DNA from 2 places in the Lactococcus formosensis genome. Region 1 is predicted to be linked to the other one. Evidence: predicted binding sites of a transcription regulator. Region 1 holds the regulator's gene; the other holds the start of a gene.

Region 1 (10,479 bases):
AAAATATTATTTTTCTTTTTTCAAATAACCAAACATCAAACCAGAAACAAGAGCACCAATCAAAACAAAGAGAAGGTATAAAAGTGGTCCATTTGTTAGAGCTAAAACGAAGATACCTCCATGTGGCGCCATCAATTTAAGACCTGCTGCACCAACCAGTCCACCTGCTAAGGCTGAACCAACAACAAATGAAGGAATAGCACGCGCTGGGTCAGCAGCACCGAAAGGAATTGATCCTTCTGTAATAAATGAAAGTCCCATAACAATATTTGTTAAACCTGATTGACGTTCTTCTTTTGTAAATTTATTTTTGAAGAAGAGAACGGCAACTGTCGTTGCAAGAGGTGGAACCATACCACCAGCCATAACTGCTGCCATTACAACTGAACCACCAGTGGCAACACTTGCGGCCAATGTTCCTGTACCGAAGATATAAGCAGCTTTATTGATTGGACCACCAAGGTCAACCGCCATCATACCACCAACGATAATACCAAGCACTAAAGCTGATGCTCCATTAAGGCTGTTCAAGAAGTTTGAAAGGCCTGTATTGATTGCTGCCATCGGAATATTGATGAAAAGCATGAGCAATCCTGTGATAAATGTTCCTAAAAGTGGGAAAATCAAGATGGCTTTAATCCCGTCTAACGACTTAGGCAAGACAGTCAAGAGCTTACGCAAGAGGAGGATAACACCACCAGCAATGAAACCACCAACTAATGCGCCAAGGAAACCTGAAGGAATCATTGCAGCTGGATCAAGTTTGCCAAAAGCAAGACCAGAGGCAGCCATTGAACCAGCGACGAAACCTGCAACTAAACCAGGCTTATCTGCAATCGAGTTGGCGATAAAACCAGCTAGGACTGGAAGCATGAAGGCAAAGGCTGCGCCCCCGATATTTTTAAAGTAAGCTGCGATTGGATGATAAGAGCCAAGGTTGGCCAATTGATCTTTTGGAACACCCATCGATTGGTCAATCAAGAAGGCAAGAGCAATCAAGATACCGCCACCAACGACGAATGGTAACATTGCGGATACCCCACCCATAAGGTGCTTGTAGAAGGCTTTACCAATACCGCCAGAGCTTTCTTCTTTTGCCTCATCAGCAGCATCAGCTTCAAATTTAGGTGCATTACCAGAAACTGCCTTATTAATGAGTTCTTCGGGTTGGCGAATAGCGGCAGCAACAGGAACTTGCACCATCGGTTTTCCTGCAAAACGGTTCATTTCCACTTTCTTATCCGCTGCAACGATGATACCGTCAGCTTTTTGGATATCTTCAGCAGTCAGCTTGTGGTCAATCCCACGCGCCCCGTTTGTTTCAACTTTGATGGCAATGCCCATCTCAGCAGCTTGTTTTTTAAGTGCTTCTTCAGCCATATAAGTATGTGCAATACCTGTCGTACATGCTGTCACGGCTAAAACATAATGCTCGCTATCAGTGACTTGCTCAATTTCTTCTGTCTCTTCAGAGAAAAGCTCTAACACTTGACGTGGATATTTTGCTTCTTTTACTTTGTCTGTAAATCCAGCTTGCAAGAGGAACTTAGAAAGTTGTGCTAAAGCTTCCAAGTGTGTGTCATTTGCACCTTCTGGTGCTGCAATCATGAAGAAAAGATTGACAGGTTTTCCGTCTAGGGCTGCATAATCAACACCTGCGTTTGATTTTGCAAACAGAACAACAGCTTCATTAACTGCTTTGTTCTTGCTGTGTGGCATAGCAATACCATCGCCCAAACCAGTTGAAGTTTGCGCTTCACGGGCCATGATTCCAGCTTTAAAGGTATCAAAATCACTAACGTAACCTTCTGCGACTAACTTGTTTACCATCTCATCAACAGCAGCTTCTTTTGTCGTTGCTTGAAGGTCCAAAATCATGACTTCTGTTTTGAGTAAATCTTTGATTTCCATAATCTTCCTCTTTTCTAATCTTCGCTTATTTTTCTATAGTTTTTCTATAATAACTTTTTCAAAGCATTCTTTTAAGAAGCTTTCACTCGGCATGTCTTCTGAGAAAACCTTAGCTGTACCACAGGCAACACCTTGTTTAAAGGCAGCTAAAGCATCCTGACTTCGACTCCACTCGGCAAGAAAACCTGCAACTGTTGAATCTCCTGCACCGATAGAGTTTTTCAACTCCCCTTTGATTGGAGCTGCAAAGTAGGTATCATCTCCTGTGAAGAGTAAGGCACCATCACCTGCCATAGAAATCATGACATTTTGTGCACCCTCTGCTAAAAGTTTTTGACCATAAGGGATAATATCTTCTTTAGTTTCAAACTTAACAGAATAAATTTCTTCCAATTCTTCACGGTTAGGTTTGATGACGAGTGGTTCATGTTTCAATGTTTTCAGTAACTTTTGACCGTCCACATCAATAGCAAACTGTGCGCCTCTAGCTTTCACTTTCTGGATCAAGACCTCGTAAAAGTCCTCACCTAAAGTTTTAGGAATTGTCCCCGCAAATACGACGATATCATCACTTTGCAGGTCGTCAAATTTACTTAGGAAGGCTTCAATTTCATCATCAGATAAGTCAGGTCCAGCGGCATCAAAGGACGTTTCCTCTTGCGCATTGACTTTGATTTTTGTGTTGATACGTGTCGTTCCTGCAATTGAAGTGAAATCAGACTGACTCCCGATATTTTCAAGATAATCTTGGATAAATTTCCCGGGGAAACCACCAAGAAAACCAAGGGCAGTATTTTCAACTTTTAAAAGGGACATCATACGACTTTCGACAATCCCTTTTCCCCCAGGAAGCATACGCGTTTCTGACGCTCGGTTGACTTGCCCAAGTTCAGCCTGATCAAAATCCATGAAATAATCTAAGGCTGGATTTAGTGTTACTGTGTATATCATAATTTCTCCGTTATAAGTTTTATTTGGTCACTTTCTGCAAACTTAACAAAGCTTGTTTGACCGATTTTACTACTGTCCAGGAGGAGATAGCTTGTTCGGCTTTGACGGATAGCTTGTGTCTTAATCGCTGCTTCTTCACTGTCAGGTGTCATCGCTCCCAGCTCCTCATCAAAAGCATTGGCTCCGATAAAGGCAAGATTAAAACGATAAGTGCTAAGTTGAGCGATGGCTGAACTGCCAATGATGGCATCTGTTTGACGCTTTACTCGACCACCAAGTAAATAAACGATGAGGTTTTCACTGGTTAATTTTGGTAAGTGGCTGATCGAGTTGGTCACGATAGTGACACGCTTGCCCGACTGATTAAGCAAATGACAGAGCGGCGCAACGGTTGTTCCTGCGTCCAAGTAGATAATATCGCCTTCTTTTATCTTTTCAAAGGCTAAAGCAGCAATTTTTTCTTTTTCTTGAACGTTTTTGGAAGATTTCTCAAAGATAGATAACTCTTCTGAAAGGTCTTGTTGGAGTTCTGCGCCTCCATGAACACGGCGCAAGAGATTTTCTTCTTCCAGATCATTAAGATCTCTTCTTAAAGTCGAAACAGAGGCATCTGTTATTGTCGAAAGTTCTTCTAACGTCGCTGTTCTTTGCTCTTTGAGCAAGCTCATTATTTTTTCTTTACGTTCTGTCGCGAGCATGTGTCCCTCCTCCTGAATTCGTTTACATTTATATTATACACCATTTTCGTTCAAAGTCAATCAAAAACTTTCAAAAACTACAAAAAAGAAATTCTAAATATATTTTCTTCTCGTTCTATTTTTTAAATAAAAAAAGAGCCAGGAGTTATTTTTCCTTTGCTCTTTTGAGAACCTAGCCTGTTTGCATTTCTTGTTTTTCCAAGTCAGTAATTTTTTTACTAGGCTTTTCTAAAAATCTTTTCATCTTGTCTTCATCAAAACCTATCTGGAGTTGTTTTTCATCCAGCATAAGTGGAACTTTCAACAGGGTAGCATTTTCTTCTAACAGCTCCATAAAGTCTTCTAGCTTCAAATCATTGAAGTTAAGGTTCAAACGGGTGTAAGCCCGTGTCTCTGTCGCGATAATCTCTTCAACTCCATGTTCAGTTAGAGAAACAATCCGGAGAATCTCCTCAGTCGAAACTCGCTCTTTGAGAACATCGACCTCGACAAACTTGACTTTATGAGCATAGAGCCAGTGCTCCGCTTCTTTCGTCTCCTGATTAGAGGAGATGGTATAAATCTTAAGCATGCCAGCCTCCTTTCTATCACGTCCAGGTTCTCTTTCCTATTTTCATTATCCTATTTTATAATATTGAAAACAAATAAAATGGTTTTCACAAAAACAAAAAAAGCCGAGAAACAAAGTCTCGAACTTTTTAATTTTATGAACTCACTTTTTATTTAACTTCTTCAAAGTCACCATCAACAGTATTGTCATCTTTAGGACCTTCTTCTGATCCAGCTTCTTGACCTTCTGCTGCTGCTTGTTCAGCACTTGCTTGTTCGTAAAGTTTTACTGCAAGGTTTTGAGCGATTTCGCTAAGTGCTTCTGATTTAGCTTTGATATCTGCGATATCTTCACCTTCAAGAGCTTTCTTCAACTCTTCTTTAGCATCTTCGGCTTTTTTCACTTCTGCTTCGTCAACTTTACCTTCAAGCTCTTTGATTGTTTTTTCAGTTTGGAAAACAAGAGCATCCGCTTCGTTACGTGTATCAACTTCTTCTTTACGTTTTGCGTCAGCATCAGCGTTTGCTTCTGCATCTTTCATCATTTTATCGATTTCTTCGTCAGAAAGACCTGAGTTAGATTTGATAACGATTGTTTGTTCTTTTTGTGTACCCAAATCTTTTGCTTTAACAGACACGATACCGTTTTTGTCGATGTCGAATGTTACTTCGATTTGTGGCACACCACGTGGTGCTGCAGGAATATCTGTCAATTGGAAGCGACCCAATGATTTGTTATCTGCTGCCATTGGACGTTTACCTTGAAGGACATGGATATCTACTGCTGGTTGGTTATCTGCTGCAGTTGAGAAGACTTGTGATTTAGATGTTGGAATTGTTGTATTACGTTCGATAAGTTTTGTAAAGACAGAACCCATTGTTTCAATACCAAGTGAAAGTGGAGTTACGTCGAGAAGGACAACGTCTTTAACGTCACCAGTGATGACACCACCTTGGATTGCGGCACCCATAGCAACAACTTCGTCTGGGTTAACAGATTTATTTGGAGTTTTACCTGTTTCTTTTTGAACAAGATCAACAACTGCTGGGATACGAGTTGAACCACCAACAAGAAGAACTTCGTCAATATCAGAAGTTGAAAGGCCAGCATCAGAAAGTGCTTGACGTACAGGTTCGCGTGTTGCTTCAACTAATGAAGCAGTCAATTCGTCAAATTTTGCACGTGTAAGTGTCATTTCCAAGTGAAGTGGACCTGCAGCTCCTGCTGTGATGAAAGGCAATGAGATTTGTGTAGAAGTTACACCTGAAAGGTCTTTTTTCGCTTTTTCAGCTGCATCTTTCAAACGTTGAAGGGCCATTTTATCTTGGGCTAGATCAATACCGTTTTCTTTCTTGAATTCTGCAACCATGTAATCAATGATAGCTTGGTCAAAGTCATCACCACCAAGTTTGTTGTTACCAGCTGTTGATAATACATCAAAGACACCATCACCTAATTCAAGGATTGATACGTCAAATGTACCACCACCAAGGTCAAAGACAAGGATTTTTTCATCTTTATCTTGTTTGTCCATACCGTAAGCAAGAGCTGCTGCTGTTGGTTCGTTAACGATACGTTCTACTTCAAGACCAGCGATTTTACCAGCATCTTTTGTGGCTTGTCGTTGTGCGTCGTTGAAGTAAGCTGGAACAGTGATAACTGCTTTGTCAACTTTTTCACCCAAGTATGCTTCTGCTGTTGCTTTCAAGTTTTGAAGAATCATTGCTGAAATTTCTTGAGGTGTGTATTCTTTCCCACCGGCAGAAACTTTTTCACTTGTACCCATTTTAGATTTGATAGAGATGATTGTATCTGGGTTTGTTACTGCTTGACGTTTTGCGGCATCACCGACTTGAATTTCACCATTTTTAAAAGCGACAACAGATGGTGTTGTACGGTTTCCTTCTGGATTTGGAATAATTTTTGCTTCAGTTCCTTCAAGGACTGCTACTGCTGAGTTTGTTGTACCAAGGTCAATACCAATAATTTTAGACATATGCTTTACCTCTTTTTTTATTTTATTGTTTTTATCTATTCTTATAGTTTAAGGACATTTCGGTCACTTCTTGTTTCTTATTGTGCAACAACGACCATTGCTGGACGAAGGATACGATCATGGATCTGGTAGCCTTTTTGGAAGACTTGAACGACATGATCTGCGGGATGTTCATCATCAGCTGGAACTGTTTGTACAGCCATATGGAAGTTTGGATCAAAGGCACCGTCTGCTTTGACTTCTGTAACGCCTTCTTCTTTAAGTGCGTTAATCAAGCTCTCGCGTGTCATCTCCAAACCTTTTTTAACATCTTCTGTCAACCCTTCAACTGCAAGAGCACGCTCCAAGTTATCCAAGCTTGGCAAAATCTTTTTCGCCAAATCTTGTGAACGGTATTTCAGGATGCTTGTACGTTCTTCGTTGGCACGGCGTTGAATATTTTGGATTTCTGCACTAATGCGGAGAAATTTATTTTCCCATTCTTCAGCCTTTGCTACAGCTGCATCAAGCTCAGAAACTTCTTCTTCGACGATATCTTCAAGTGCTTCTTCAGTAAGCTCTTCGACAACTTCTTCTTCCTGATCTTTTTTCTTCAATTCTTCTTTATTTTCTTCAGCCATATTGTTTCCTTTTCTTTTAAATAATTTCATATATTAACTTATCTCGTAATGGTTACCATCAAGGTAACGGTAGTAGTCCATGAGTTTCATACTTAGGACTTTTGCAAGTAAGTCTAGTGTACTCAAGGTTTTTTGATAATCTTGTTCTACAGGACCAATGACTGTCAGCGTTCCTAAACCACGATATGGAATAACAAACTTTTGACTTATCAACGTCAGGTTGGCAAAATAAGACATATTATCAATGACAACCGAACGCATCTCATCTGTACTTGTTAATTCTCGTATTTCTTGAGCCATACGTGTGTCGTCGCTTAAAATTTTATAAAGCTCAGAAAGATTGTCTGTTGCAAAGTCAAAGACATACTCACGTCCGCTACTTGTCAAATGCTCTGTGAATAAGTCTGCAAAGACGGATTCAAAGAGTTCCAAGACATCGCCTGTTGTTTTAAAGTAACGCTGTACTATCTGCGGGATGTCCGTTCTCAATGCATAATGTACATCGAGAACTTTCTTACCTACTAGGCGTTCTTTAATCAACTTTGTAAAGACTTGCAGGTCATGTTCACTCATGCTTTTTGGAAGTACAAACTGATTTGTCCTAAGTTTACCTGTCGCTAAGGTCATCACTGTCAACATCGAATGATTATCTAAAGTGACAAGTTCAAAGGACTGCAAGACTTGCTCTTTCTGGGGAACATTAAGCACGAAGGAAGTTAAGCCCGTCAATCTTGAGAGAACCTCGCTTGCTCTTTCAAATAAATCAGATAAACGATAAAACTCACCGTCAAAAGATTTCATAATCTGAAAAAGATCATTTTGTGTAAATTCTTCCAGGCGTAATACATTTTCTACAAAGTATTTGTAACCTGAAATACTAGGAACACGTCCACTTGATGTATGTTCTTTTTGAATGAGTCCAAGATTTTCCAATGCTTTCATATCATTTCTGATTGTCGCACTCGAAGCTTTAATCTGTTCTAATAAAGCTTTAGAACCTACAGGTGTATGCTCTTTCGCGTAAAGTGAGACAATCAAATCCAAAATCTGCTGTTGCCGTTCTGTAATCATTTTGTCTCCTTTCTCCACCTTTAGCACTCAACACCCTCAAGTGCTAACAATATTATTATAACCCTTATCTCCTATCTTGTCAAGCAAAAAAACCAAAAATTAGCACTCTTTTTTATAGAGTGCTAATTTTTGATCCTTTTAAATAAATCCCACTTCTTTTGCAATGAAACGAATGCTAAAGAGGCTAACAAGCATGACCGCTAGGGGAAATAATAGTGTTAAATTTTGCTGATGTATGAGATATTGATAACCCCAATCAATGAATACCAGGACAGCTGCTATCTCTAAAACCCACAACCCCACATTGAAAAAGCGAAGTATGAGTAAGATAAGGAGGAACACTAAGAGTATTTCTATTATATTCTGCCATTGGGCTACGGGAGCCAGAGTTTTATTGATAAAACCTGTTACTGTACGGCTTGTATTTTGAAAAACAGTCGTAAAAGTATTGGGTGATGCTAAAAGTCGCTGTGTAGTAATCATCAAAGTGTAGAGAAACAAGGCAATATTAGCATATAAAATCAAGTAAGCTTTATTCAACATTTGTGTGTGACTCCTTTTAAGTCCCTTTATTTTTTACTGGGGTAATAACTTCAAGTATTCTTCGAGGGTAAGGTTATGTTTCGCCATATACTTGGCATTATCCACACCTACATAGCGAAAATGCCAATCCTCATAATCGACACCGGTGGATGATTTTCCACCTTCTGGGAAACGAAGTACAAAACCATATTCGGGCGCGATTTTCTTCACTTGTGCAACTATGTCTTCAGGACTTTGGTTTAAAGCGTCCACTGTCGACATATCCACAGCTAACCCTGTTTGGTGTTCTGAGCTACCCGCGGGCTGTGAATAAGTTTTAACATTAGTTTCAGCTTCTTCACGAGATATGGGTTGCCCAGTGTTATTCACTGATCCTGCAGCTCCAATCATTTCATTTTCCACATAAGTGTTAAAAAGTTGCTCTTGATAAGCTACAGAGCGATACGCTGAAATCAAGTGTTCTGAGGGATCAATAGCTTGCGCTACTGCCAAAAATTTAACAAGAGCATCTGCAATACGTTGATCAACCTGTACACTGCCAACAGTCGTAAGTTCTGGGGAGAGTTCCTCTTTTGGATTTTCCCTATTTACTAGAACCAAATTCCAGTCAGAACGATGAGCTTTAGGTAAATCGGTGGTTTTACTTTCAGCTGTCGAACTTGAAGATGAAGTCTGGCTTGATTCAGCTGTTTGCTTCGTCCCTTGTGGTTTAAGCTTACTCACAGCAAGTACACATAGTCCAATGAGAGCCATGAGAATGATAAAACTTCCAATGACTCTTCCTTTTTTTAGTTTTCTTTTTTTAGTTCTTCTTTGCATGTTCTACAATCTCTGCTCCAAGTTTACGATACTCCATTGACCCGATATCTCCCACTTCAAAATTGCCATTTTCAAAAGTAAGATGTGTCACGGAACCATTATCCAAATTATGGGGGCGTTCTTTATCTGGTTGAAGCATCTTGATATAGCTTGCGATAGTCATACCATGACTGACTATGACGATATTCTTAGCTCCTGCAGCTTCTGCTTCAGTGGCCATATCAGAAAAGCCATTCATGATGCGGCCAGAGAGCTCTTCCCATGTCTCTGCCCATCCAGCTGTATCTACTTCATAGATTGCACGCGCCAGTTCTTCATCTGAAGGAAATTTCCCTGACTCTTGCATACCTTTTTCAGCAAATATAATAGGAAGAACGCCATCAAAAAGTTCTCCATCATAGCCCCCATCAAAAGAACCAAAGCACCATTCCCGAATACGTTTATCCATCTTATAAGGAATATCCTTATTCTCAGAGTATTCCAAGATAAAGCCCATCGTTTGTATCGTTCTCCCAGAGTCAGAAGAATATGCACGATCAAACTTCAAACCTTTGGATTTGAAACCCAGTCCCAACTCCATAGCGCCGCGCTCACCTTCTGCAGTGAGGGGCGTATCCGACCAACCTTGGGCTCTACCGATTGTATTAAACATTGTTTTTCCGTGTCTTACCAAATAAATCTCAACCATGAACTCACCTTGTCTTCTATTATATATATCCTTAATTATACTTTATTTCAAAGCAATTGAACAGAGAAAAAAACCTCTTCCTACGGAAGAGATTTTCTATCTATGTAGTATCCTTAGCTAAATTTTTTAATCTTCTCTTGAATCTCACGTGCTGAGTCTTTCAGCTTATCAGCTTCTTCTTTGCTGATACTCTCGATAAATCCTGGGTAAGCTTGTGCTCCATCACGCCCAACAAGTGCTGGCGTTGACAAATACGCATCCAATTCAGCATCGTAGTGTGAGCAGACTACAGCTGCTTTAGCATCAGATAAAATGAGATTCATCAGACTCACTGAAGCTGCAGCAATAGCGAAGTTCGTATAGCCTTTTCCTTCATAAACAATGAAGCCGCCATGACGTGCTGAATTTTCAATTTTTTCAAGGTCAAAATTGTTTGTTGCTGCAGTTTTTTCAAAGGGTACACCGCCAATGTTTACTGTTGACCATGCTGCAAACTGTGAATCCCCATGCTGACCGAGCATATAACCATTCACACTTCTCGCATCTACGCCAGCTTCTTCAGCAATATAGCGGTGCAAACGTGCAGAATCCAGATATGTTCCTGTTCCAAAAACTTGGTTTTTTGGTAAGTT
Region 2 (10,479 bases), 160 kb from region 1:
TATTTTACAAGATGGTACAGGTGAAGTGCAGACCGGGAATGTCCTCATGGACAATAAAACAGGGGCGGTACTTGGCTTTATTGGTGGCCTAGACTATGCAACCAATCAAAATAATCATGCTTTTGATACGAAGCGTAGTCCAGGTTCTTCGATTAAACCAATCTTAGCTTATGCACCAGCAATTGATTTGGGATTGATTGGGTCAGCAAGTATGCTGAGTAACTATCCAACAAGTTTCTCTGACGGTACTCCAATCTTGCACGTTGGCGAAACAGGAACCGGAATGGTAAGCCTTAATGAAGCTTTAGGCGTATCATGGAATATCCCTGCGCATTGGACCTATCAAGCCATTCTTGACTCTGGCAATAGCGTGGAACCTTACATGAAGAAAATGGGCTATTCTGTGCCAGATTACAGTGTCGAATCTCTTCCACTCGGTGGTGGTATTGAGCCAACCGTGGTGCAACATACCAATGGATATCAAGCCTTGGCTAATGGTGGTGTTTATGAGCCACATTATGTTGTCCAAAGTATCAAAGATGACTCGGGTAAAGATATCTACGAGCATAAGAGTCAAGCAGAAAGAGTCTTCTCACAAGCAACTTCAACCATTACTGAGGATCTTTTACGTAATGTTTTAACCTATGATGTGAGTCGCCGAACAACAAACTTTTTACAGGACTTACAGGCCATTAATCCAACGCTTGCAAGTAGCGTAGACTGGACAGGTAAGACAGGTACTTCCAATGATTATGTAGACGGGTGGCTCATGCTTTCAACGCCTAGAGTATCCCTTGGGGGGTGGATCGGTCATGATGATAACACGTCGATGGGCAGCAAGACCGCTGCGGTCAATAATGGTACATATATGGCAAACTTAGTCAATGCTATTGCAGCAGCTGATCCAAATGTCTTTGGTCCTGGTGAAAAATTCCCAGAACCAAGTAAAGATCCAGATGTGATTAAGAGCACTGTTCTTAAGTCTACTGGTCAAAAACCAGGTACTGTAACTGGCGGCAATCTTAAAAATGTTAAAGTTTCGGGCGAAACAACCACAAGTTATTGGGCTAAAAATGGAGCCCCTGTGACACAATTTAAGTTCGGAATTGGTGGTACAGAGGCGAATTATAATGACGCCTGGAATAGAATTTTAGGAACTAAAAAATAGTAAAAAGAGAGCGATATTTGCTCTCTTTTTTGGGTACTGGGGATAGCTTATGTGTTTGAGGTACTATGCTATAATAATGTTATGAAGAAGATTCTTTATAAAAGCTATATTGACACACCTATTGGTCAAATGTTGAGTATTAGTGATGCACAGTTTCTTTATCGCTTAGACTTTATAGAGACTGAGGCCTTCAAGAGGAAGCTTGAAAAGCTAGATGTTTCTTTATTAGAACATCCCACCGCGGTTTCATGTCAGGTTGAGGAAGAACTGCAAGAGTATTTTGATAAGAAAAGAAAAAGTTTTAAACTCCCTTTAGCTACACAAGGTACAGAATTTCAGCAAAAAGTATGGAGAGAGGTTGAAAAGATTCCGTTTGGGCAAACAAGAACTTATAAAGAAATTGCACAAGACCTTGTACAGCCGCAAGCCAGTATTGCGGTAGGCGCAGCAAATGCAGCCAACCGTTTTGCGATCGTGATTCCTTGCCATCGTTTGAAAAAAAGTTCGGGGCAATTAGCTGGGTATGCTTGGGGATTATGGCGTAAAGAATGGTTGTTGAACTTTGAGGAGGAAAATACATATGATGAATGAGAGTATCCCACTTTCTGTATCACGCAATGCTAAGGGGCAGATTATCCAGGTTTTTTTTGATGACCAACACGAAAAGATGACTTATGAAGCCCTTAATAAGAGCCAAAACTTTGTCTTGACCACAGGGACAGCATTTCAACAAGCTGTTTGGTTGGAACTTCCCAAAATTCCTGCGGGAACGACGATAAGCTATCAGGAAATGGCTGCGCGTGTGGGGAGCCCTAAAGCACAACAAGCTGTAGGTCAGGCTTTAGCACGTAATCCTTTGCCTGTCATTTTACCATGTCATCGCGTCACACGTAAAGATGGCAGTTTGGGCGGTTTTATGGGCCAGGAAGCAGCAGTAGATATTAAGCAAAAGATACTCAACTATGAAAAAAGCCTTGACCTATAGTCAAAGCTTTTTAGGTTTAAACAGCTTTTCTCATGCTTTTTGGCAGGTAACGCTGCGGTTTTTCTGATTTTTTATAATGAAGATAAGTCGGATAGGTGAGGCAGATGACTGAAAGTCCCCAAAGTAAGCCGCCCAAAGTATCTGAAGGATAATGAACTCCAAGAAGTACACGTGAAAACATCGTTAAAAAAGTTAATCCCATAGCGAAAAGACCGATCAGGGTCTTACTCCATACAGAAGTAAGAGAATGTAAAAGGATAAAGAAGAGACAGCCAAAGAGCACTACTGCAAAGGTTGTATGTCCACTGGCAAAGCTTTTTCCTGGTTCATCTGTAAAAGCAGCAATACGGTGAATATCAGGACGGTCACGGCCAATAACTAACTTAATTAGAGTATTTCCTCCCACAGCAATTGCGGCTACAAGAGCTAACCATATTGCTGAAACCTTGTCTTTGATAAAGATGATACCGGCAATAACAAGACCTATTACAGCGCCCATAGTGTCGCCAAGAAATTTAGCAATGATACTTGATATTTGAACAAGAAATTCATTATTTTGAAGGTGCCAAGCAACGGTTTGCAAATGTGAATCAATACTTGGAATGGGCGCGTGTGTATAAGAAAGTTTTACAATGGCAGTCAGAGTTATAAAACTCACCAGAGTAAGTAAACCAGTAGTATAGTAAAGTTTTTTATTCATAAATTTCCCTAAATTCGTATTTGGTGCTTTTTGATTTTACTTTTTCTTTCTGAAATAAAACTGAATAATTAATTTAAAGAAAATAAAAAAGAGGACATGTCCTCTTTTTATTAATAGTTTTTGATGTCCGCAATTTTTTCTTGATTAAGAGTTGTAACGATAGCCCGGATAAAGTTTTGCGCTTCTGTGAAATCATCCATGTTGAAGATGGTTTGATGGCTATGGATATAACGAGCACAAACACCAATAGTTGTTGAAGGCACGCCTTCGTTTTGCAAGTGAGCTGCACCAGCATCGGTGCCACCTTTTGAGATATAAGCTTGTGTCTTGATACCATTAACTTCTGCTGTATTAAGAAGGAAGTCCTTCATGCCAGGAAGCATGATATGACCTGGATCGTAATAACGAAGAAGTGAACCTTCGCCCAGACGGCCATTATCATTTCCAAAAGTATCGGTTGCAGGAGAGCAGTCAACAGCAAAGAAAACTTCAGGTTTAAATTGAGTTGTTGAAACATGGGCACCACGAAGGCCAACTTCTTCTTGGACGTTTGCACCGATAATCAAGGTTACTGGCAGTTCTTTATCTTTAAGATAGTCTAAAAGTTCTAAGACCATAAGACAACCGTAGCGATTATCCCAAGCCTTACTGATGACATTTTTACCATTGGCAGTTAAAATTGCTTCAGATTCAGGAACGATAACATCACCTTGGCGAATCCCAAATTCTAGGGCTTCTTCTTTACTCATGAAACCACCGTCAAAGATAATATCTTCCACTTGTGGCATAGCTGGTGCGCCAGCTGCTCCTCGTAAAAGGTGTGGTGGCAGGCCACCAGTCACAACAGGTATTTTTTTACCTTCACGTGTGAATAAAGTAAAGCGTTGTGCACTAACGACCAAGGGATTCCAACCACCAAGTGTAACCACACGTAATGTACCATCTGCTTTAATTGAAGATACCATGAAGCCGACTTCATCCATGTGGGCCGCAACCATGACACGAGGTGCATTTTCTGTTTTACTTTCTTTAGTGACAAAGATACCGCCCAGACCATCAGTTTCAGGTGTGTATCCAAGTTCCACCATACGTGCACGAAGATAGTCACGCATTGGCGCTTCATAGCCACTTGTTGCTTGAATTTCAGTTATTTCTTTAATTTTGTTAAATAGAGTCATATCGTCTCCTTTGATTTTTTGTACTCTCTTATTGTAGCATTTAAAAGCAGCATATAGTAGTATTGATATAGTAACATTTAATAAATATAATTTTTAAAGATAGATAAGTTTTAGGTTTTTTTAGAAAATGAGAACTTATCTTGAAGAGAACAGTAATTATAAGTACTAATATAGTAGAATTTATGTTAAAATTTTTTATATGAAAAAATATTTGAAAGTTGGTTTAGGGCTGCTGGCTGGTGTAGCTAGTGCGCGTGTGCTCTATCAGAGCTACAAACACGTTGAAGAAAATTTGCGGGCAGAGGTTATTCAAGCAGTACGTGAAGCTTTTGCTGACCGAGATATTCAAACAGTATGGATCTTTGAGGATGCTGATCGCGGAGCTATTTATAAAGGTGGCGTGATTTTTGGAGAAAACCACAACATCAATTTTGAAATTGATGGAGAAACCTTAGAAATTACAGAATTAGGAGAGGAGTATTTATGATTATTCCAAAAAATTATGAGGAACTGGCTGAAATTGTAAAATCAGAAGGTAAACATGTCCTGTTTTTCACTGCAGGTTGGTGCCCAGACTGTACTTTTATCAAGCCAAAAATGCCAGAATTAGAAGTTGAATTTTCAGATTTTGATTTTGTAGAAGTTGATCGTGATGAATTCATGGACTTAGCTATTGAATGGGGAATCATGGGAATTCCTAGCTTTGTAACACTTGAGAATGGTAAAGAAACAGGACGCTTAGTCAATAAACTGCGTAAAACTAAAGAAGAAGTTAGTGAATTTTTGAAGGGTGTAGATAAATAAAATGATTGCAACGTATAATAAAAATGTTGGTGATGTTCTCATGATAATTGTAGCAAATAATGAGGGTGCAGAAGTAACTTACGAACGTAAGGCAGATGTTGCGCGTATTTTCCGTGAAGATACAGGGCAAACAGTGGGCTGGAACATTTTTGATATCAAAAAAGACTGGTCAGATTTGACACAAGGACAAAATAATTTATCTGAGCGTCAAGTAGCGGAACTTAATGTAAAACTTAAAGCTGCTGGTTTTGACGAACAGCTTACATATGATGGTCAACCTAAATTTGTAGTTGCTGAGATTCTGACAATGGAAGATCACGCAGACAGCGATCATTTGCATGTGTGCCAAGTAGAAGTAGGGTTAGATGCGCCTGTTCAAATCGTTTGTGGTGCGCCTAATGCTGTTGTTGGCATGAAAACAGTAGCAGCATTGCCAGGTGCAATGATGCCTTCAGGAACTTTAATATGGCCAGGTGCATTGCGTGGAGTCCCTTCTTACGGTATGCTCTGTTCAGCACGTGAACTTGACTTGCCAAATGCACCGCAAGTCCGTGGAATTATTGAGTTGAATGCAAATTTAGAAGCTGGATTAGCTTTTGATGCAGCAAGTATGTGGCAAGATTAAATATAAAATAACAAAGATCTTAGTGAAAATTGAGGTCTTTTTTCGTACAAAAAATAAGGAGGTGCTAAAATGAATAAAATGTTACTTGTTGGTCGACTCGTTGCGGACCCAGAGCTCAATAAAACATCCAGTGGAAAAAGTCTCTTGAGGATAAATCTTGCTGTCAAAAGACGTTATAAAAATGCTTCCGGGGAAAAAGATACAGACTTTATCTCTTTGGTCTTTTGGGAGAAGCTAGCGGAACACTGTACATCGTATGCTAAAAAAGGAGCCTTACTTGCCGTGGAAGGGGAGATACGTACCAGAAGTTATGTAGATAAACATGAACAAAAACGTTATGTGACAGAGGTACTGGTGAAAAATTTTGATCTTTTAGAGAGTCGTGCAACCATTGCCATGCGACAAGATTCTATAGAAAACAATGACATTGACTTAAAAGAGGACGAATTACCATTTTAAATTGAAAAAAGCGTTTTCTTTTGATAGGATGAAAACAGAACATCGTGGAGGAGTAAAATGGCAAAGGCAAAAACAAAAGAAGAGCTAGTCTCATTTTCAGAAGAAAACTGGCGTAAGATGTTTCATTTAATCGACACATTGCCTTTAGAAGCACAAATGGCATCTTTTGCGTTTGGACAAGAGAAGGGGAAAGAGGCGCATTGGGGGCGAGATAAGAATATCCGTGATGTGTTTGCCCATCTTTATGAGTGGCAAGTACTTTTACAAAATTTTGTAAAAAGTAATGTTGCAGGAAACACACAAAGCTTTTTACCTGCGCCTTATACTTGGAAAAACTATGCGACAATGAATCAAGAAATCTGGAAGAAACATCAATCAACTTCTTATGAAGAAATTAGAGAAAAGCTTGAGGCAAGCCACGTAAGAACTATTCAGTTGTTGCAGCAATTTTCAGATAAAGAGCTTTATACGAAAGAATTTTACTCTTGGACTGGGACAACATCCTTGTCTCAGTATTTTCAGTCCTCTTTAGCTTCACATTACGACTGGGCCTTGAAGAAGCTTAGGTTACATAAGAGAACGATTTAAAAATAAAAAAATAAGTTTTTTTCTTGACTAATCTTGACCTTCGCGGTAAAATAAGATATATAAATTAGCACTCCTACTTAAAGAGTGCTAAAATAACATAAAATGGAGGAATAACATGTTGAAACCCTTAGCGGATCGCGTTGTATTGCGTATAAAAGAGGAAGAAGAAAAATCTTTAGGTGGGATCGTCTTGGCCTCAGCAGCACAAGAGAAACCACAAGTTGCAGAAGTTGTGGCAGTAGGCCCAGGTAAAACAACTCCTCACGGTACAGTTATTGCGCCAACAGTACAAGTTGGTGATGCAGTTCTCTTTGAAAAGTTTGCTGGTACAAATGTGAAATTTGAAGGCGAAGATTTCTTGATTATCAAAGAATCTGATATTCTTGCGATTGTTTAAGGAAAATAAAGATAGGAGATAATAAAAAATGGCAAAAGATATTAAATTTTCATCAGATGCTCGTTCAGCAATGGTTCGTGGTATTGATATTTTAGCAGATACAGTAAAGACAACACTTGGCCCTAAAGGTCGCAATGTTGTTCTGGAAAAATCTTACGGTAGCCCACTTATCACGAATGATGGTGTAACTATCGCAAAAGAAATTGAATTAGAAGATCACTTTGAAAACATGGGTGCAAAATTAGTCAGTGAAGTTGCTTCAAAAACTAATGATGTCGCGGGTGATGGAACTACAACAGCTACAGTTTTAACCCAAGCGATTGTTCGTGAAGGATTGAAGAACGTAACTGCCGGAGCTAATCCAGTAGGCATTCGCCGTGGTATTGAGTTGGCAACTGAAACTGCAGTTAAAGCGCTCAAGGAATTGTCTATTCCAGTATCTGGTAAAGAAGCGATTGCACAAGTTGCCTCTGTATCTTCTCGTTCAGAAAAGGTCGGAGAGTATATCTCAAATGCCATGGAAAAAGTTGGTAACGATGGTGTTATTACTATTGAAGAATCAAAAGGTATGCAAACTGAACTTGAAGTCGTAGAAGGTATGCAGTTTGACCGTGGCTACTTATCACAATATATGGTAACAGATAATGAAAAAATGGTTGCCAACCTTGATAACCCATACATCTTGATCACAGATAAGAAGATTTCAAATATCCAAGAAATTTTACCATTACTTGAACAAATCTTGAAAACAAATCGTCCATTGCTTATTGTGGCGGATGACGTTGATGGTGAAGCATTGCCTACCCTTGTGTTGAACAAAATCCGTGGTACTTTCAATGTCGTAGCTGTTAAGGCTCCAGGATTTGGCGATCGCCGTAAGGCACAACTTGAAGACTTAGCAATCCTCACAGGCGGAACAGTTATTACTGAAGAACTTGGTTTAGAGCTTAAAGATGCAAGCCTAGATGCGCTTGGTCAAGCCAATAAAGTAACTGTTGATAAAGAACATACAACAATCGTTGAAGGTGCTGGTTCAGCAGATGCCATTGCTACACGTGTAGCAACAATCAAAGCTCAAGTTGAACAAACCACTTCAGAATTTGATCGTGAAAAACTTCAAGAACGTTTAGCTAAACTTTCTGGTGGAGTCGCTGTAATTAAAGTCGGTGCCGCTACAGAAACTGAACTTAAAGCTCAAAAACTTTTGATTGAAGACGCACTTAATGCAACACGTGCCGCCGTTGAGGAAGGTATTGTTGCTGGTGGTGGTACAGCACTTGTTACAGTTATCTCTGCCCTTGACAGTCTTGAAGAAGAAGGCGATGTGCAAACAGGTATCACAATTGTACGACGTGCACTTGAAGAACCAGTACGCCAGATTGCTGCAAATGCAGGTTACGAAGGTTCAATCATTATTGATAAACTCAAATCAGCAGAAAAAGGTATTGGCTTCAATGCTGCAACTGGTGAGTGGGTTGAAATGATTGAAACAGGTATTGTAGATCCAGCTAAAGTAACACGTTCAGCTCTCCAAAATGCGGCCTCAGTAGCGGGACTCATCTTAACGACTGAAGCAGTAGTTGCTGATAAACCAGAACCAGCTGCACCAGCAGCTCCAGCAATGGATCCATCAATGATGGGTGGCATGATGTAATAATAAAAAAAGACACGAGTTTGTGTCTTTTTTTTGCTGTAAATACGGTCTAAATATCATAGAGTTTACTTGCATGCTCATGGCTAGTATCAATGATGTGGACGTCGCGTTTAGTATCAACGTCATGTTGAGCTAAGAATCCATCCATTGTCATATGTGCAAGTTCTTGAATATTGTTATTCAGACTAAGGTAACCGAGGAAGATGCGCTTTGTTTTATTTCCTAAAACATTAAAAGCAGCTTCGGCACCATCTTCGTTAGATAAATGACCTTGATCACTAAGAATACGTTGTTTTGTTTTCCAAGGGTACCCCCCCATGCGGAGAATCTCAATATCATGATTGCTTTCCATAAGATAGCCGTCAGCATTTTCGATTGTGCCGCGCATGCGATCACTTACATACCCTGTATCGGTAAGTAATACGAAGGATTTATTATCCTTCATAAAGCGATAAAATTGGGGCGCGATAGCATCATGGCTCACACCAAAACTTTCGACATCGATATCGCCAAAAGTCTTGGTTTTACCCATCTCAAAGATATGCTTTTGGTCATTCGCAATTTTTCCTAGTGAGTTTTTGCTATCTAGTTCTTGCCATGTTAATTCATTGGCGTAAAGTTGAATGCCATGTTTACGGGCAAGAACACCTATTCCTTTGATATGGTCGCTGTGTTCATGTGTGATTAAAAGTGCATCGATATCTTTAATATCCCGGTCAATCTCTGCTAATAGACTCTCGATTTTCTTTCCAGAGAGCCCAGCATCCACAAGAATTTTCTTTTCTGGCGTTTCTAAGTAAAAAGAATTTCCGGTACTTCCTGATGCTAAAATTGAATATTTAAATGCTGATTCAGTGCTCATTCAGCAAAATCCTCCCAGTCGTTATTTTCTTGATTAATTTCATCACTGTAAGGGAAAGACAGGGTAAAAGTTGAACCAGTTTTACCATCAGAAGTGACTTGTATGTCGCCTTTGTGGAGTTTCATAATATCATAAGCAATAGATAAACCTAAGCCCGTACCACCGATTTGACTATTTCTAGAGGCATTATCAACACGATAAAAACGATCGAAAACTTTGGCTAAAGCAGGTTTTGGAATACCCATGCCTTGATCCGCAATAGAAGTAAATACTTTGTTGTTTTCACACCAAACGCTTACGGTGATTATGCCTCCTTTTGGGGAATACTTAAAAGCATTATTGATGATGTTGTCAATGACTTGTGAAAGCTTATCAGTATCTATTTCAAGCCAAATTTCTTGTGGAGGCATTTGTCGAATAATTTTAAAGTTAGTGTAATTTTTTTCGATAATTTGATCAAAACGATCAAGGACATAGTTTATAAAGTCAACGTAGTTAATAATTTCAGTATGAAGCTTAACTTTATCTTGGTCCATACGAGAGAGTTCCAAAAGTTCCCCAATCATCCGAATCATTCGATCTGTTTCGTTAAGTGAAACATCTACAAAATTACTGGCAATTTCGGGATCAGCGAGTGCCCCATCATTTAGAGCTTCTAAATAGGCCTTGACAGAAGTTAGTGGTGTGCGTAACTCATGCGAGACATTGGAAACAAAAAGGCGGCGATCTCTTTCTGTTTTTTCTTGTTCTGTTGTATCATGTAGAACAGCAATAATCCCAGAAATATAACCTGACTCGCTACGGAAGAGCATAAAGTTTACGCGGAGGGTAACAGCTGCACCTTCACAATTGACAGTATTAATTGTTAATTCAGGCTCTTTTTGCAGTAACTCATGAAAAGAATATTTATCGGAGATTTTTAAAATATCAACTAAGTCTTCACCAATAATTACCTCACTTGATTGATCAAGAAGGGCCAGGGCAGCGTGATTAGCGAGATTAATTTTCCCGTGTCGGTCTGTAGTGATCACACCATCTGCAAGATAGGTTAAAATACTC

What was found. The regulator HrcA, encoded in region 1, represses chaperone genes, less so after heat shock. The targets are predictions, from matches to a motif close to TTAGCACTCNNNNNNNNNGAGTGCTAA.
Region 2: a site for HrcA is predicted at 6,572-6,598, ahead of groES (co-chaperone GroES). Genes of this name have one in related genera too.

What each region holds. Positions count from the first base shown of each region.
Region 1 is NZ_CP141721.1:280,465-290,943, forward strand. Features, by position in the region: gene VNN39_RS01395 (fructose-specific PTS transporter subunit EIIC) at 7-1,911, opposite strand; gene pfkB (1-phosphofructokinase) at 1,945-2,862, opposite strand; gene VNN39_RS01405 (DeoR/GlpR family DNA-binding transcription regulator) at 2,859-3,560, opposite strand; gene VNN39_RS01410 (Spx/MgsR family RNA polymerase-binding regulatory protein) at 3,733-4,131, opposite strand; gene dnaK (molecular chaperone DnaK) at 4,280-6,106, opposite strand; gene grpE (nucleotide exchange factor GrpE) at 6,184-6,756, opposite strand; gene hrcA (heat-inducible transcriptional repressor HrcA) at 6,760-7,797, opposite strand; gene VNN39_RS01430 (hypothetical protein) at 7,936-8,340, opposite strand; gene VNN39_RS01435 (M15 family metallopeptidase) at 8,374-9,159, opposite strand; gene VNN39_RS01440 (histidine phosphatase family protein) at 9,143-9,847, opposite strand; gene VNN39_RS01445 (lactate/malate family dehydrogenase) at 9,961-10,479, opposite strand, start outside.
Region 2 is NZ_CP141721.1:437,990-448,468, reverse strand. Features, by position in the region: gene VNN39_RS02195 (transglycosylase domain-containing protein) at 1-1,168, shown strand, start outside; gene VNN39_RS02190 (methylated-DNA--[protein]-cysteine S-methyltransferase) at 1,250-1,759, shown strand; gene VNN39_RS02185 (methylated-DNA--[protein]-cysteine S-methyltransferase) at 1,749-2,153, shown strand; gene VNN39_RS02180 (phosphatase PAP2 family protein) at 2,170-2,853, opposite strand; gene pepA (glutamyl aminopeptidase) at 2,964-4,031, opposite strand; gene VNN39_RS02170 (hypothetical protein) at 4,231-4,518, shown strand; gene VNN39_RS02165 (thioredoxin family protein) at 4,515-4,835, shown strand; gene ytpR (YtpR family tRNA-binding protein) at 4,837-5,460, shown strand; gene VNN39_RS02155 (single-stranded DNA-binding protein) at 5,530-5,919, shown strand; gene VNN39_RS02150 (ClbS/DfsB family four-helix bundle protein) at 5,977-6,507, shown strand; gene groES (co-chaperone GroES) at 6,623-6,904, shown strand; gene groL (chaperonin GroEL) at 6,933-8,558, shown strand; gene VNN39_RS02135 (MBL fold metallo-hydrolase) at 8,608-9,420, opposite strand; gene VNN39_RS02130 (ATP-binding protein) at 9,417-10,479, opposite strand, start outside.